DNA from 3 places in the Paenibacillus terreus genome. Region 2 is predicted to be linked to each of the others. Evidence: riboswitches for the same ligand, from Rfam matches in the RefSeq annotation. Region 2 holds a riboswitch; each other region holds the start of a gene.

Region 1 (4,522 bases), on a different contig from region 2:
GGAAGCGGCAGCAATCCCGGCATACCGGGAGGAGAACCGAACGACGGCGCTTCCACTGGCAACCCGAACAACCCGGGCTGGGGCGATTCTGATTCCGGTTCCATAGATTCCGGCCAATCCGGCGGATCGGGTGGGGCTGGAGGTACAGGACAATCCGGCACATCGGGTGAATCGGAGAGCGGAGGTTCTTCCGGCAACGGGGATGGCACTGGCAGCAAGCTGCCGGCAACCGCAACGAATATGTACGGTTATATGCTGGCCGGATGCCTCATTCTGCTTGCAGGTCTGTTCCTGCTCAGAAGAAAGAAAGCCTAACCGGAAAGATGAAAAACAGACTGTCCCCAAGTTTGAATGGCTTAGGGGACAGTTTCTCCTCAACCCAAAACTTGGTAGTCATGTCCTATTCAAAAACGGGATCTCATCCAATATCATTATGGCAGCATTATACTTTGTACGATTCATAGCAAGCCCGTTGATTTGGTTTTCGATGACATTGTTTTGCGAGCGTTCCCAAAAAACACACCAATGATTTGCAGGAGGGCAAAACATGAAAACAATTATGATTACGGGTTCATCGTCTGGAATTGGAAAAGCTGCAGCCAGGTATTTTGCTGAACAGGGATGGAATGTGATTGCTACCATGCGTTCACCTGAAAGGGAAACCGAACTGTCGCCTCTGGAAAATGTTTTGGTAACGAGGCTCGACGTCGAGCAGCAGGAAACGATTCAAGAAGCCGTGAGGTTAGGGCTGGAGCGTTTTGGCACAATCGATGTCCTGTTAAATAATGCAGGTTACGGAGTCTTGGGGATCTTCGAGGCGGCTTCAGACGAGCAAATCCGAAAGCAGTTTGAGGTCAATGTCTTTGGCCTTATGGCGGTGACCAAGGCCATTCTTCCTCATTTTAGAGCTAATCACAATGGAGTAATCATCAATCTATCTTCGATGTCTGGAAGAGTGGGGCTGCCTTCATTTTCGCTTTATCATGCAACTAAATTTGCGATTGAAGGCTTCACGGAAACTTTATCGTTTGAGCTTGCTTCTCAAAATATCCGGTTAAAACTAATTGAGCCTGGTGTGGTCAAAACGGACTTTTTTGGCAGATCTCTCGATTTATTGTCCATTGAGTCTTTGCCAGACTATCGGGCATACTCCGAATCGGTTCAGCCCTTGGTGGAGGCAATTATTAAGACGGACAGCGCATGCACTCCGGAATTGGTGGCGGAGATCATCTATCAGGCGGCGACGGACGGTACAAAGCAGTTGAGATATGTAGTTGGAGAAGATGCGAAAGCGTTATTGGAGCTCAGGAAAGAGATCGGCGAAGATGCTTTTGTGCAACATATCACGCAGCAGTTTTCTTGATATCAATCAAATCACAGATACGTCACAAGGTCTCTGGTCCGTCAGAGGCCTTTCTTGCTGTTTCTGGAGCAGGAAAAATTCCTACCATATTCCAAAAACCATAGATAAACGTGCAAAAAATCCCAAAAAATTCTAATATAAACCAATCAAATGTACCATGGAATTCGTTATTTACGCATATGTCTCTACATAACGCAGAAAAACGCACAGGAATTCGTACATTGTCGAATGTTGAAAAATATGGTAGCAAGGTCCTGTTCCACATAAAGTAAGAATCATGCAATAATATACAATATATTACAACTTTATACTTTGTACGATAATGGCAAACCCGTTGAAAGGCGGTGACGCAAAGCTATAGGGACTAAGGCGGAAGTACCACAATCCTCTATGTCAGCCAGTTACCGAATACGTCGGAAACCTCCGTCTATTCACTTCTAGAAAATTTCATGATGGTCAGATGGGAGGTTTTTTGTGTTGTGCAAAATGACGAAAACGGGATGAGACCCATTTTCTTCTGAAAATAGTGTTGGGGAGGGGATCATGATGTTAGCCGAAGACGAGCATTTCAAGGCGGGGAACAGGCATCAACAGCTCGGTTTGTCGAATCAGCAGGTTCTGATCATGTACCGGGATATGGCTCTGGCACGGAAAGTCGACGAACGGCTGGGGTTGCTTCATCGGGCTGGGAAAATCCCTTTCCACAACCCTTGTCTGGGTCATGAAGCCGCACAGGTAGGGGCGGCGCATGCGCTGGATATAACGAAAGATTTTCTCTGCCCGTATGATCGGGATATGGGCATGGCCATCGTTTTCGGCATGACGGCAAAGGAACTGATGCTTGCCGCTTTTGCCAAGGCCGAAGCTGCGAACAGCAGCGGGCGGCAAATGCCCGGGCATTATGGCAGTAAAAAAAATCGTATTCTTTCGACTTCCGGCCTCACCGCTACTCATGTCCCGCATGCCGTAGGAATCGCCTTGGCCGGCAAAATTCGGGGAGATCATCCTGTAGTGTTAGCCGCTTTTGGAAATGGAGGCAGCCATCGGGGGGAGTTTCACGAAGCAGCGAACTTTGCAGGAGGACACAAGCTTCCGGTCATTTTTTTCTGCGAACATAACCAGCATGGTCTTTCGGTCCTCTCCTCGAAGCAGGCGGCACCTGATAGTGTTGTGGATCGGGCAAAAGGGTACGGCTTTCCTGGCATTCGTGTGAACAGCAGCGATCCCCTGGAAGTATACAAGGTCACGAAAGAGGCAGTCGACAGAGCAAATAGAGGAGAGGGCCCTACGCTGATCGAGGCCGACCTCTGCCGCCAGGCTCCTTATTCAAGCGATGACGATGATCAAGGATATCGTCCCCGCAAGGAAATAGAGGAAGCAAAGAAGCACGATTCTCTTGAATCCTTTAGCCGTTATCTCAAGGAATCCGGGATATTGGAGGAACATGCGGAGAAGGAAATTCATGAACGAATCGTCAGGGAAATCGACGAGGCTGCGGAATACGCGGAACTTGCCCCGGACCCAGTCCCCGAGGATATCTTTAAACACGTTTATTCAAATTAGGAGAAAATAAAGCTCTACTGCCGAATTGAATGGAATGCCGCAATCGTTAAAAGTCTTCCAGGGAGGGAAACTAATGGATCAGACGATTGAAAAAGAGTTTTTTGAAGATGTTGAAATGAAGATTAATCAAGGCCAATACTCTGAAGCATTAAGTACTCTTTACGATGGATTAGGAAACATACGTCGACAGTACTCAACAGAAGATTGGACCCAGTTTATCCCCCGATATCGTCAGCACTCCATAAGCCATTTTTTCTTGCAAGAACCACTATCCCGTCGAGCATTTGAAAGACCGCGTGGTTATGCAGGTGATCCTATAATGCTGGACTTGCAGTATGACTATGAAAAATTGGAATCGTCACCCTACGAGAATGAACAATCAGAGATTGCTGATTTTCTATATTATGACTTAAACCGTATGGCTCATGCAATTAATGCTAACCGTGAAAGAAGACGTATTCTTTCCGGCAAGATTGATCAAACATCAGAACGTGTTGCGAATCCTTATATTCTCTCCGTCGCTTGTGGTCATTTAAGAGAAACATCAGATTGTGCTGCGGTAAAAAACAAAACGATTGGAAAATTTGTCGCCATTGATCAGGATCAGGAGGCTCTTTCGGTTGCTGCGGAAGCCATAAATGACTTTGGAGAAACGATCCAAGCCTCAGTTGTTGACATCATCAGAAACAAAGTTCCTCTTCCCACATTTGATTTTATATATTCCCTCGGTGTATATGATTATCTTTCAGACAAAATTGCTAAAAGATTAACGAATAAATTATTCCAGATGCTCAATCCAGGCGGCCGCTTGTTAATCATTAACTATCATCCGGGCTCTCCCACGATCGCTTATATGGAAGCTGTGATGGATTGGTGGCTCATTTATCGTAATGAGGATCAAATGCAAGAATTATTGGAGGAACTTCCCAAAGAAGATATCGAACATGTTGATATTTTTGTGGAAGATTACCAGACAATTATTTTTATGGAAATCAAAAAAGCGGAAAGGTGATGACAAGATGAAGAAAAGTGATGTGCTTAAGCAAATGTCGACTCCATTGGGGGCTCCTGCTTTTCCCGTTGGGCCTTATTATTTTCGCAATCGGGAGTATCTGAACATTTTATATCGTACCGATCTGGAAGCTCTGAGACGTGTGGTCCCTGAGCCGCTTGAAATTGACGAGCCTTTGGTCAAATTTGAGATCATGTATATGCCGGATGTGACCGGTTTGGGGGCTTATACAGAATCGGGTCAGGTGATACCGGTGAGCTTTAATGGTGAGAAGGGCGAATATCTTCATGCCATGTACGTGGATAATCATCCTGCGATCGCTTCCGGGCGGGAGATCAGTGCATACCCGAAAAAGCTGGGCTCTCCAAGACTGTACATTGATTCGGATACATTAGTCGGTACGTTAGACTACGGGTCTTTACGTGTGGCCACGGCAACAATGGGATATAAACACCAACCTCTTGATCCGGAGAAGGCTCGTCAAGAGATTATGCAGCCAACGTTTATGCTCAAAATTGTGCCGAACTATGATGGAAATCCGAAGGTATGCCGATTGGTGCGTGCTCAGATCAAAGATCTGACCA
Region 2 (4,522 bases):
TAAACACGGCGCTGCTTCGCAATACCCGGGCTCAGGCGGTGCTGATGGCATCGGATTTCTCGCAGTCTATGGGCGACCTGCGCAGCCTGCTGTCCGAACTGCTGCAAATTCCGGAAGCGAACAGATTGCTGGCCGGCCAGATCTCAGCGTTTAACATCCGTTATGAGTCGGACCCGCTTGCACTAGCGCATCCGCTGAACGGATCCCGCCTACGGGATTTGAAGCTGAGAACGGAAGACGGTGCTCTCCACCAGGCGTATGAATTTTTCCATTCCGGCTCTTTCGTACTGCTTCACTTTGCGGGGGACCCAACGATCCAAGGGGCCGATTGGAGCCGTTACCCTCATATCAAGCCGGTGTTCGCTTCGCTTGCCGAGGATGCCGCTGATTGGGCCGACGTGCATACGGCGCTCGTTCGTCCGGACGGCTATGTCGCATGGGCGTTGTCACGGTCGGAATCGGAGCCTGTGGAATCGGTCCGGCAAGGGATCGCTCGCTGGTGCGGCGAAGCAGGGATTCTTTGATTTGATTGTTTTGAACAAAACAAAAAATGCTGAGAACAGGGGAATCTTACACCTGTTCTCAGCATTTTTTAATCAGAATATCGCAGGAGAATAGCGAATTCTGATAGTAAGTGGGGGGTATGCACGGAGCATCTCACAACGTATGATAGGAGACACTTTTGTCCTTAACTATGGAGGAGGGTTAAGTTACTAAAACATCATTTATAATCTCCTTCAGATAAAGCACAATCTCATCCACATGCTCCTTCCGGGTATGGGGTGAAATGACGGAGAGCTTGGCTGCGTAAAGCGGCATCGTATGCAGGTCTGCCGTCAATACAGATAAGTGTTTTTTCGTATGGTCCAATAACATACTCTCTCTCCGCCGGCCCAATCGCTCGAATAATCTTTCGTTCAGGAGATTGGTGCGCTCCACTTCCTCCTGCGTGCATTCCCCGTTCAATTCCTCCGCGAAGCGGGAAACGCCGCCCGGGTATATGCGAAACAAAGTAATGTTCCCCGGATTAAACCTATTTACAATCACCGCTTCGGGAATGTTCATTTTCAGTGCTTTCCTGAAAGCAATGTTCACCTCGACCAGTTGGCCCAGGATCTGTTGATAACCTTCAATCCCGAAAGCCAGCAGTACGCTGTAGATTCCGAAGGAGCTAGCGGGCGTTTCTTCCGGAGGAAGGTCTATAAGCTGAAGATCCTTTGCGTCTTTAACCAGAAGCAGGCTGCTTGAATGCGGAATATGCCCTGATTTATGAAAATCAACGCACAATGAATCGGCAAAGCGAAGCTTGGCCATTTTGGATTGAATCCTGTACAGGGCGTGTAATGTCTCCGGTTCAAAGGAAAGGGGATTGGCTGCAAAATCGTACCCGTTAAAGAAGGCAAAGATTCCGCCGAGCGCCGAGTCCGCGTGGATATGCGGCCGGGGAATATTATAAGCGGAGCACAGAATGGCGGCTAAATGGTAAATTTCCTCTACATCGTCGATCCCCATCGCATCGCTTGTCCCCGTTGTGGCTACAATGCAAATCGGTGTTCCTCCGCTGCGGATCACACGAATCAATTGATCCTTCAACTCCACAAGATCCATGGAGCTGTCCGGCAGTGTCCGCACCCGGATCAAATGACCGCTTCCGATCCCTACCGCTTCCATTGACCTGGACAAGCTGTCATAAGCCGCTTCCGAACAGAGCACATACAGCTTGCGGGGCACGCCCGAGCGGGGTGCATCGGGAGCAAGCTTGGCAATCGCGATGCGCAATGCCGCAAATAGGGCCCTTTGCCCTTCCCCAGGGGTGTAACCTCCACTGCTGCTGCTGTCGTATCCGACCAGCCTGGACAGCATTGCTGTTACACTGGCTTCTGCCTCTGCACCTGCCGGCCCGTATGCCTCCGACATATGACTGTCATTAACCAGACAAGCGGTCAACAGGCCGAGAATACCCGGGATGCTGTCCATCTGGAGCGTATTTGTCAATTCGTATCTTTTATGTAGGGGGAGGGAGTGCAGAAGTGACAATAGCTTATGATTGACCTCTTCCATAGACATCCCCGCTGCCGGTATTTTACATGACCGTATAAGTTCACTATATAAGTCGCTTTGTCGGCGGTTACTCTCCATGAGATATACATGATCATGAGCTTTAACGCGGTCGATGCCGATCAGGATTTGCTCGATCCATTTCAGAAAAGCTGCTCTCTGCGAATCATTCCCGTCTGAACCGGGGTACCGTGTTCCGATGTCAGGCTTGCTGTCGTACAACATCCAATCCCCTCCCCGTGTGCTATTAATACTGCCTACAAAGCATGTCCCGAGCCGCCGTCGATATTTACAGAGGTGCCGGTTACATAGGAAGCCGCTCCGGATGCCAAAAATGTAATAACTTTCGCCGCTTCATCCCTTCGCGGACTTATGTTAAAGCACTTTCATTCCTAGAAAAATAAGAATTTTACATTTGTGAACGCAAAAACACCTCTTTCTTATCTGGTAAAGGAATAAGACGGAGGTATTTTTCCGTCGTATTCGGTAGCTGGCTGGCATCGTGGCATCCCACCTAAGCCCCTGTAGCTTTGCGTCCCCGCCTTTCAACGGGTTTGCCTTTATCGTACGAGTTTATTGCTGTCTAACCGTGTTGTATGATGTCAATTTACCAATAGGATGGTTATATGGGAATAGGAGTTTGGAACTATTTTCCTCAAATTTTCTTTATTTGGGACAAAGAAATAAAAATTTTAAGTTCTTTTGATTCATGAAATCAGGATCATCGAGCTGATAACCGCTCACAAAGACAGTATAAAAATTGATACTAGGGAACATGGATGTGAGTACTTGTGTGGGAAATTGCAAAGTATGATAATGAATTGTGTGCAACTTTCTTGAGTTGCAGTACAGCTAAAAAATGTATGATTCGTAAACCTGTGGTTGAAACTATGGGACAGGAACCAGGGAGGGATTACCATGTCAAAGAACATACTGTTCACGCCTTACACCATTAAAGGCCTGGAGCTTAAAAACCGGATTGTCATGGCGCCGATGTGCCAATACTCGGTTACAGCCAAGGACGGCATTCCGAATGACTGGCATTATGTCCATTACACCAGCCGCGCTGTGGGCGGCACAGGATTGATCATTATAGAAATGACAGATGTCGAGCCTGATGGCCGTATTTCAGACTATGATCTGGGACTGTGGTCGGATGAGCATATCCCCGCTTTTCGCCGTATTGCCGATGGTGTGCATGAGCATGGAGCGAAGCTGGGCATTCAAATTGCCCATGCCGGCCGCAAGGCGGAGGACGCAGCCGAACCTGTTGCTCCGTCGGCCATTGAGTTCCCAGGCGGAGAGCCATACAAGAAGCCGCGTGCGCTGACAACGGAGGAAGTGCGGGAGATGGTGCGGAAATTCGGGGAAGCGGCGCGCCGTGCGGTAGCGGCAGGAGTGGACACGATTGAGATCCATGGAGCGCACGGCTATCTCATTCATCAATTTCACTCCCCTCTCACCAACAAGCGGGATGATATCTACGGACAGGACCTTTCACGCTTCGGCGTAGAGGTGATTAAGGCGATCAAAAAGGAGATGCCTGAGAACATGCCGCTGCTGTTCCGGATCTCTGCCGTGGAGTATGCGGACGGAGGATACGATATCGATCATGCAATCGAATTGCTTAAGAAATACCGTGATGCGGGCGTGGATGTCGTTCACGTCAGCTCCGGCGGTGAAGGGACTCCTGGAGCGAGAAGACCAGGGAACCATCCCGGCTATCAGGTTCCGTTCGCCCGCCAGATTCGTGAGGAGGTTGGCATTCCGGTCATTGCCGTAGGCAGACTGGATGACCCCGATATGGCGCAATCGGTCATCGGGAACGGAGATGCCGAGCTGGTGGCCGTGGGGCGCGGTATGCTGAGCGATCCTTACTGGGCTGTACATGCAGCGGTAACGCTCGGCGAGGAACATAAAGTTCCCGTGCAATATGAGCGGGCGTTTTAATGGATAGGCGCCGATAGGTGCCATATAAGGTATTATAATAACCCGGCCGAGGGATTCAGCCGGGTTATTTCTTGTGTTGTTTTGTTCATCTGACCAGTACCATCTGCAACTTAATTTGGCGGAAAATAGAGGGAATACCCGTATGGGTTTGACACAGCAGCAAAGATCTATTATTATCTCATAGTGTAAGATAAATTTTAGAAGGTGTGAGCCATACAAGTGGATTATAAAGAATTAGCGGTAGAGCTCTTTGAATACGCCGCCCAAGCTCGCAAACCGCCGCTGGATGATCGGAGACAGCTCTTCTCGCGCGGGGAAGTGGGGATCCTGATTCACCTGAATTTCCATAAAGACGGGACCACCTCCGGAGAATTGAGCGAATACTTGTCCGTCAGCACGGGAAGGGTGGCAACAGCGCTGAAGAGCCTTGAGAAGAAGGGGTTTGTTGTGCGTCGTACCGATGCGGATGACAAACGCAGGGTGATCGTATTTATTACCGATGCCGGCAGGCAAT
Region 3 (4,522 bases), on a different contig from region 2:
TTCAATGCTTCGTAGAGGAAATTTGTATCATACCCCGTTTTTTGATGGATTCTAACACACCATTGTTCAATAGACTCTGCTTCCGGATCGTTGAATAATCCTTCGGTTGTGCTCAGAAAGCTTTGCCAGTCATAAAACTCCCAATGAGCGGTTTCATTCTTATAGGGAATTCTGCATTCTAATAGAGGTGACTTATGGATTGCATTCTGGCATATTTCGGCGGCAAGCCAGAAGTCATCCATTTTAACCGGGGTAAGATTAAAGACTTGCTTGCTGGTTTTTCCGTTTGGCCTGTGGTATAGAACCGTGAATAAATCACCAGCCGATTGCACTTGTATCTCTGCCGCAGGAAAGAGGCCCTTTAATCTCTCTTCAGTATAATCTTCACTATCGGCATCTACCAGCACCGGATTGAGCCACTGATCCCCCAAATCGCAATAATAGCGGTGTCCTTCCTCATTTTTCGCAATAACGGCCACATGCGCATCCTCTGTTCCCATATCATGGCCGATCGGATAAGCTTCAATCCCTTCCTTTTCGAACTCATGCAGCAGCCACAAAGCGAGGTCAAAGCAATTGCCTGTAATGCCATACTGCTCGCGATGCTCCTTCATTTGAGCTACTTCTCTTTGCTTTTTTCCGGAATTCTTTTGAAAATACCATGCTTTGGTTAAGGTTTCCATCGGGAAATGATCGAATTTTCTCCATACGCTTAAAATATCCTTGGTAGCAAAAATACGCCATTCTCCTTTCACAGGGGCCCGTATTCAAAGGGACTGCTTCTTTCAGCGGGAAAGAAACAGTCCTTGTTTAAATACCATTATACAGCTTCCCCGGCAGGGACGTCTTTGTCTTTTCTGGCGAGCAGAAGGCTCCAGCCTGTTAAAATAACAGCGCCGACCACCATTAAACCGCCGATCCATGAGGTGTGAATCAGCCCCGGACCATCCACAATCAGGCCCCCAAAATAAGCGCCAAGAGCAATGCCGCCGTTAAAGGCCGCGATATTGATTGCGGATGCGACATCCACGGCCTGCGGCACAAAACGCTGGGCAAGGTTAACGACATACAGCTGAAGTCCGGGCACATTCATGAAGGCAAACAGGCCCATCAGAATAATCGTGATCAAACCCGCCACTTTAAACGGAGCCGTGAAGGCCAGAATAAACAGGACCACCGCCTGAATAATAAACATATACAGCAGCGCTGAAAGCGGCTTGCGGTTGGCGGCCTTGCCGCCGATGATGTTGCCGATGGCAATCGCAATGCCATACAGAAGCAGAAGGAAAGCTACGGTTGTCTCGCCAAAGCCGGTAATGTCATGCAGCAGAGGAGACAGATACGTAAAGACGACGAAGGTGCCACCGTATCCGAGAGCCGTTATCAGGAAAGCAAGCAGCAGCCGTCCGTTGGTAATGAGCCTGATCTGATCCCGTACCGGGGTTTTGACCCCCTTCCGCAGATTGCCGGGAACGAGAATCAAATTGGCGATCAGAGCAATGATGCCAATCACGGCTATGGTTAGAAAGGCTGCACGCCAGCCGAGCTGCTGGCCGATAAACGTGCCGAAGGGTACGCCGGTAATCGTGGCCACGGTCAATCCGGAGAACATAATGGCAATGGCGCTTGCCCGCCGGTTCGGCGCGACAAGGTCAGCCGCAATGGTTGAGCCGATCGACATAAATACGCCATGCGAGAACGCGGAAATAACCCGTGCCGTAAGCAGCAGCCCGATTCCGCTTGAGAAGGCCGCAAGCGAATTGCCAGCGATGAAGATGATCATAATCCAGATCAGCAGCGTTTTTCTTGGTATTCCTGAAGTTAAAGAGGTTAATACCGGAGCGCCAAAAGTAACGCCCAGCGCATATAAAGTGACCGTCAGTCCGGTCATCGTTACAGATATATTCAAGTCTTCAGCGATAAGGGGAAGCAGTCCCACGCTGATGAACTCAGTTGTCCCGATTGCAAAAGCGCTGATAGCGAGAGCCAGCAGCGACAAAGTACTGCGTTTAGTGTCCGAGGACATGTTCAGTTCCACTCCTATTTTTTTATTTTTATGCCGGCCGGCAAATGCTATTATGGATGCTTCACACGAAAAAGAATAGTACATACTTCGAAGTACTATAGGCACTTACAGGTACCTATAGGAGGAAACGGGGGAAAAAAAGCCGGAATCCTGAGTATCCAGGAGCCCGGCTCTTCCGTTTGCAGATCGTTTATGTGGATGGTTCAAAGTATTTGCTTTAAACCTCTACTGTTTGGCCTTCTTGTTCAATATGCTTTTCGCCCCAGGCACACATGGCATCCAGGACAGGCTTCAGGGACCAGCCGTAACCGGTCAGGGAATACACGACCTTGGGCGGAACCTGCTCAAATATTTGCCGCTTCACAAGTCCGTCATCTTCCAGTTCCCGCAGCTGCTGTGTGAGCATCTTCTGCGTAATGCCAGGCATTAGTCTCTTTAGTTCGCTGGTGCGTTTGTCGCCTTTATCCAGATGACACAAAATAACCGCCTTCCATTTGCCGCCCATCACCTCAAGGGTTGCTTCCACCGGGATATTGTAAGCCATATGTTTACCTCCTGAAAAAATATAGTGAGATGCTTTGATCTCTATAGGATCTGAAAGTATATAGGGTTCTTTCAGAGATGTACATATCCGTCAAGGAACTACAATCTATGATAACACTACAAGGGAAAAAGTAAACAAGTGTGAAGAATGGCGATTTTTACGGGATCATGTCGAAAAAACACGGAAAATATATTATATTATCTCAAGTGGATATTCCACCATTTATGCAAAGGGCAAACTTGCCGAAAGGCAAGGACGCAAAGCTGCAGGCCTAAGGAAACTATCATGGATCTATGGCGGCTGGGCTACCTTAAATCGGAGGGAGAAATAGCAGGGTGAGCAGTATTTATCAATCGGATGTGGAATTTGTATACAGACGTGGAGAAACCAGGCTTGAAGAGTGCCAAATTACTTGCGAAACGGGGAAAAGGCCTACGATTGGAGACTTCTCCGATAAGTTCAAAGAATACGGCATTGAGACGAGACTGCATGATTTATACAGCATGACTTTTAAACCCGTTGACCCGTTGACTACAGAGATCATATCGATCCGGGTGATTCGGACATTTCAAATGCGTTAATGATTAAGCATTGGAGGGATTTTCCTCCGGTGCTTTTTCATTTTCCGGTGGTCTTCAAAAGATCTTCACAAGTTTAGGATAAACAGAATGGTGAAAGTAATAGGCAGGAGGACTCTTACATATTCGGAATGGTATAATTCCGGTATAACTTGGGCGTACGGAGGGACAGGCCTTGAAAACCATTCTGGTGGTGGATGACGAACAGAAAATTCGCGAGGTACTCGCTTCTTATTTACAGAAGGAGCATTTTCACGTGCTGGAAAGTGTGAGCGGGGAGGAAGCGTTGGCTGTACTGCGCAGCCAGCGGGTTGACCTGTTGATATTGGATCTGATGCTGCCCGGCATGGAAGGGGAGACCGTCTGCCTGGAGGTGCGCAAATTCAGCCCGGTACCGATTCTTATGCTCACTGCCAAGGTAGCTCAGGCGGACCGCATCAGCGGATTATCCATCGGAGCAGATGACTACATGATCAAGCCCTTTGATCCGAATGAGGTGGTTGCCAGAGTAAAAGCAATCCTGCGCCGGACAGATGATTCGCAGCTATTGGCGGACGTCATCTCTTTTAATGGGGGGCATCTCCGTATCGATTCACTGAAAAATCAGGTGTACAGGTATGAAGAGCCGATCAGCCTTACACCTAGTGAGTACAAGCTGCTGCTTCTGCTCGCCAAATATCCGCAGCGCCGCTTTCCGCGGGAGGAGCTGGTCGACAGGGTGATGGGCTTCGGGTTTGACGGTGATATCCGCATTATCGATCAGCATGTTAAAAATGTACGGCAAAAGATCGAACAAGATCCACGCAATCCGCGCTATATTATTACGGTGTACGGCTTCGGCTACCGGTTTGGCGGTGAGGGCTGATGTTCAACCGGCTGTATATCCGGCTGGCTGTGATCATCGTCGGCATGGCTGCTGGTATCGTTGCCATTTTTGCCGTGATCAGCGTATTTGCCACTCATTATCATATCTCGATGTATATGGAGCAGGTCTCACCGGCGAGTAAAAGAATGTCCCCATTGATGGATCACCTGGAGAGTGCCCTGATTCAGTCGATCCTGCTGACAGGGTTGTTTTCGCTGCTGCTGGCGCTGATTATCGGGGTCTATTTTGCAAAACGCATCTCCCGCCCGCTTGTCCGCATGAAACAGGCCGCCGAACGGATCAGCAGTGGCAGCCTGGACGCCCGTGTCAGCACGGAAGGCCAGGATGAAATCGCGGAGCTCGGGACTTCCCTGAACCGACTGTCCGAGCAGCTGCAGCGACAGCAGTCACTCCGCATGTCCATGTCGCAGGACATTGCCCATGAGCTGCGCACACCGCTAACAACGTTGAAAAGCCACATGAGGGCCTTGGAGGACGGAGTCTGGGAG

Evidence for each region. Region 2 has a riboswitch for cyclic di-GMP ahead of ACE5KN_RS08825 (SDR family NAD(P)-dependent oxidoreductase). Riboswitches for the same ligand answer to the same signal wherever they lie in the genome.
Region 1: linked by a shared signal. The riboswitch ahead of ACE5KN_RS25340 (thiamine pyrophosphate-dependent dehydrogenase E1 component subunit alpha) and the one ahead of ACE5KN_RS08825 (SDR family NAD(P)-dependent oxidoreductase) in region 2 are both predicted to bind cyclic di-GMP.
Region 3: linked by a shared signal. The riboswitch ahead of ACE5KN_RS22960 (hypothetical protein) and the one ahead of ACE5KN_RS08825 (SDR family NAD(P)-dependent oxidoreductase) in region 2 are both predicted to bind cyclic di-GMP.

What each region holds. Positions count from the first base shown of each region.
Region 1 is NZ_JBHIRX010000019.1:8,880-13,401, reverse strand. It holds gene ACE5KN_RS25350 (isopeptide-forming domain-containing fimbrial protein) at 1-315, shown strand, start outside; gene ACE5KN_RS25345 (SDR family oxidoreductase) at 548-1,363, shown strand; cyclic di-GMP riboswitch class I at 1,678-1,772, shown strand; gene ACE5KN_RS25340 (thiamine pyrophosphate-dependent dehydrogenase E1 component subunit alpha) at 1,910-2,926, shown strand; gene ACE5KN_RS25335 (class I SAM-dependent methyltransferase) at 3,000-3,938, shown strand; gene ACE5KN_RS25330 (acetoacetate decarboxylase) at 3,946-4,522, shown strand, end outside.
Region 2 is NZ_JBHIRX010000003.1:413,943-418,464, reverse strand. It holds gene ACE5KN_RS08835 (monooxygenase) at 1-524, shown strand, start outside; gene ACE5KN_RS08830 (pyridoxal phosphate-dependent decarboxylase family protein) at 706-2,283, opposite strand; partial or broken gene ACE5KN_RS08825 (SDR family NAD(P)-dependent oxidoreductase) at 2,316-2,417, opposite strand; cyclic di-GMP riboswitch class I at 2,541-2,627, opposite strand; gene ACE5KN_RS08820 (NADH:flavin oxidoreductase/NADH oxidase) at 2,977-4,008, shown strand; gene ACE5KN_RS08815 (MarR family winged helix-turn-helix transcriptional regulator) at 4,228-4,522, shown strand, end outside.
Region 3 is NZ_JBHIRX010000015.1:124,002-128,523, forward strand. It holds gene ACE5KN_RS22945 (hypothetical protein) at 1-737, opposite strand, end outside; gene ACE5KN_RS22950 (MFS transporter) at 821-2,026, opposite strand; gene ACE5KN_RS22955 (winged helix-turn-helix transcriptional regulator) at 2,244-2,570, opposite strand; cyclic di-GMP riboswitch class I at 2,793-2,883, shown strand; gene ACE5KN_RS22960 (hypothetical protein) at 2,906-3,151, shown strand; gene ACE5KN_RS22965 (response regulator) at 3,324-4,013, shown strand; gene ACE5KN_RS22970 (sensor histidine kinase) at 4,013-4,522, shown strand, end outside.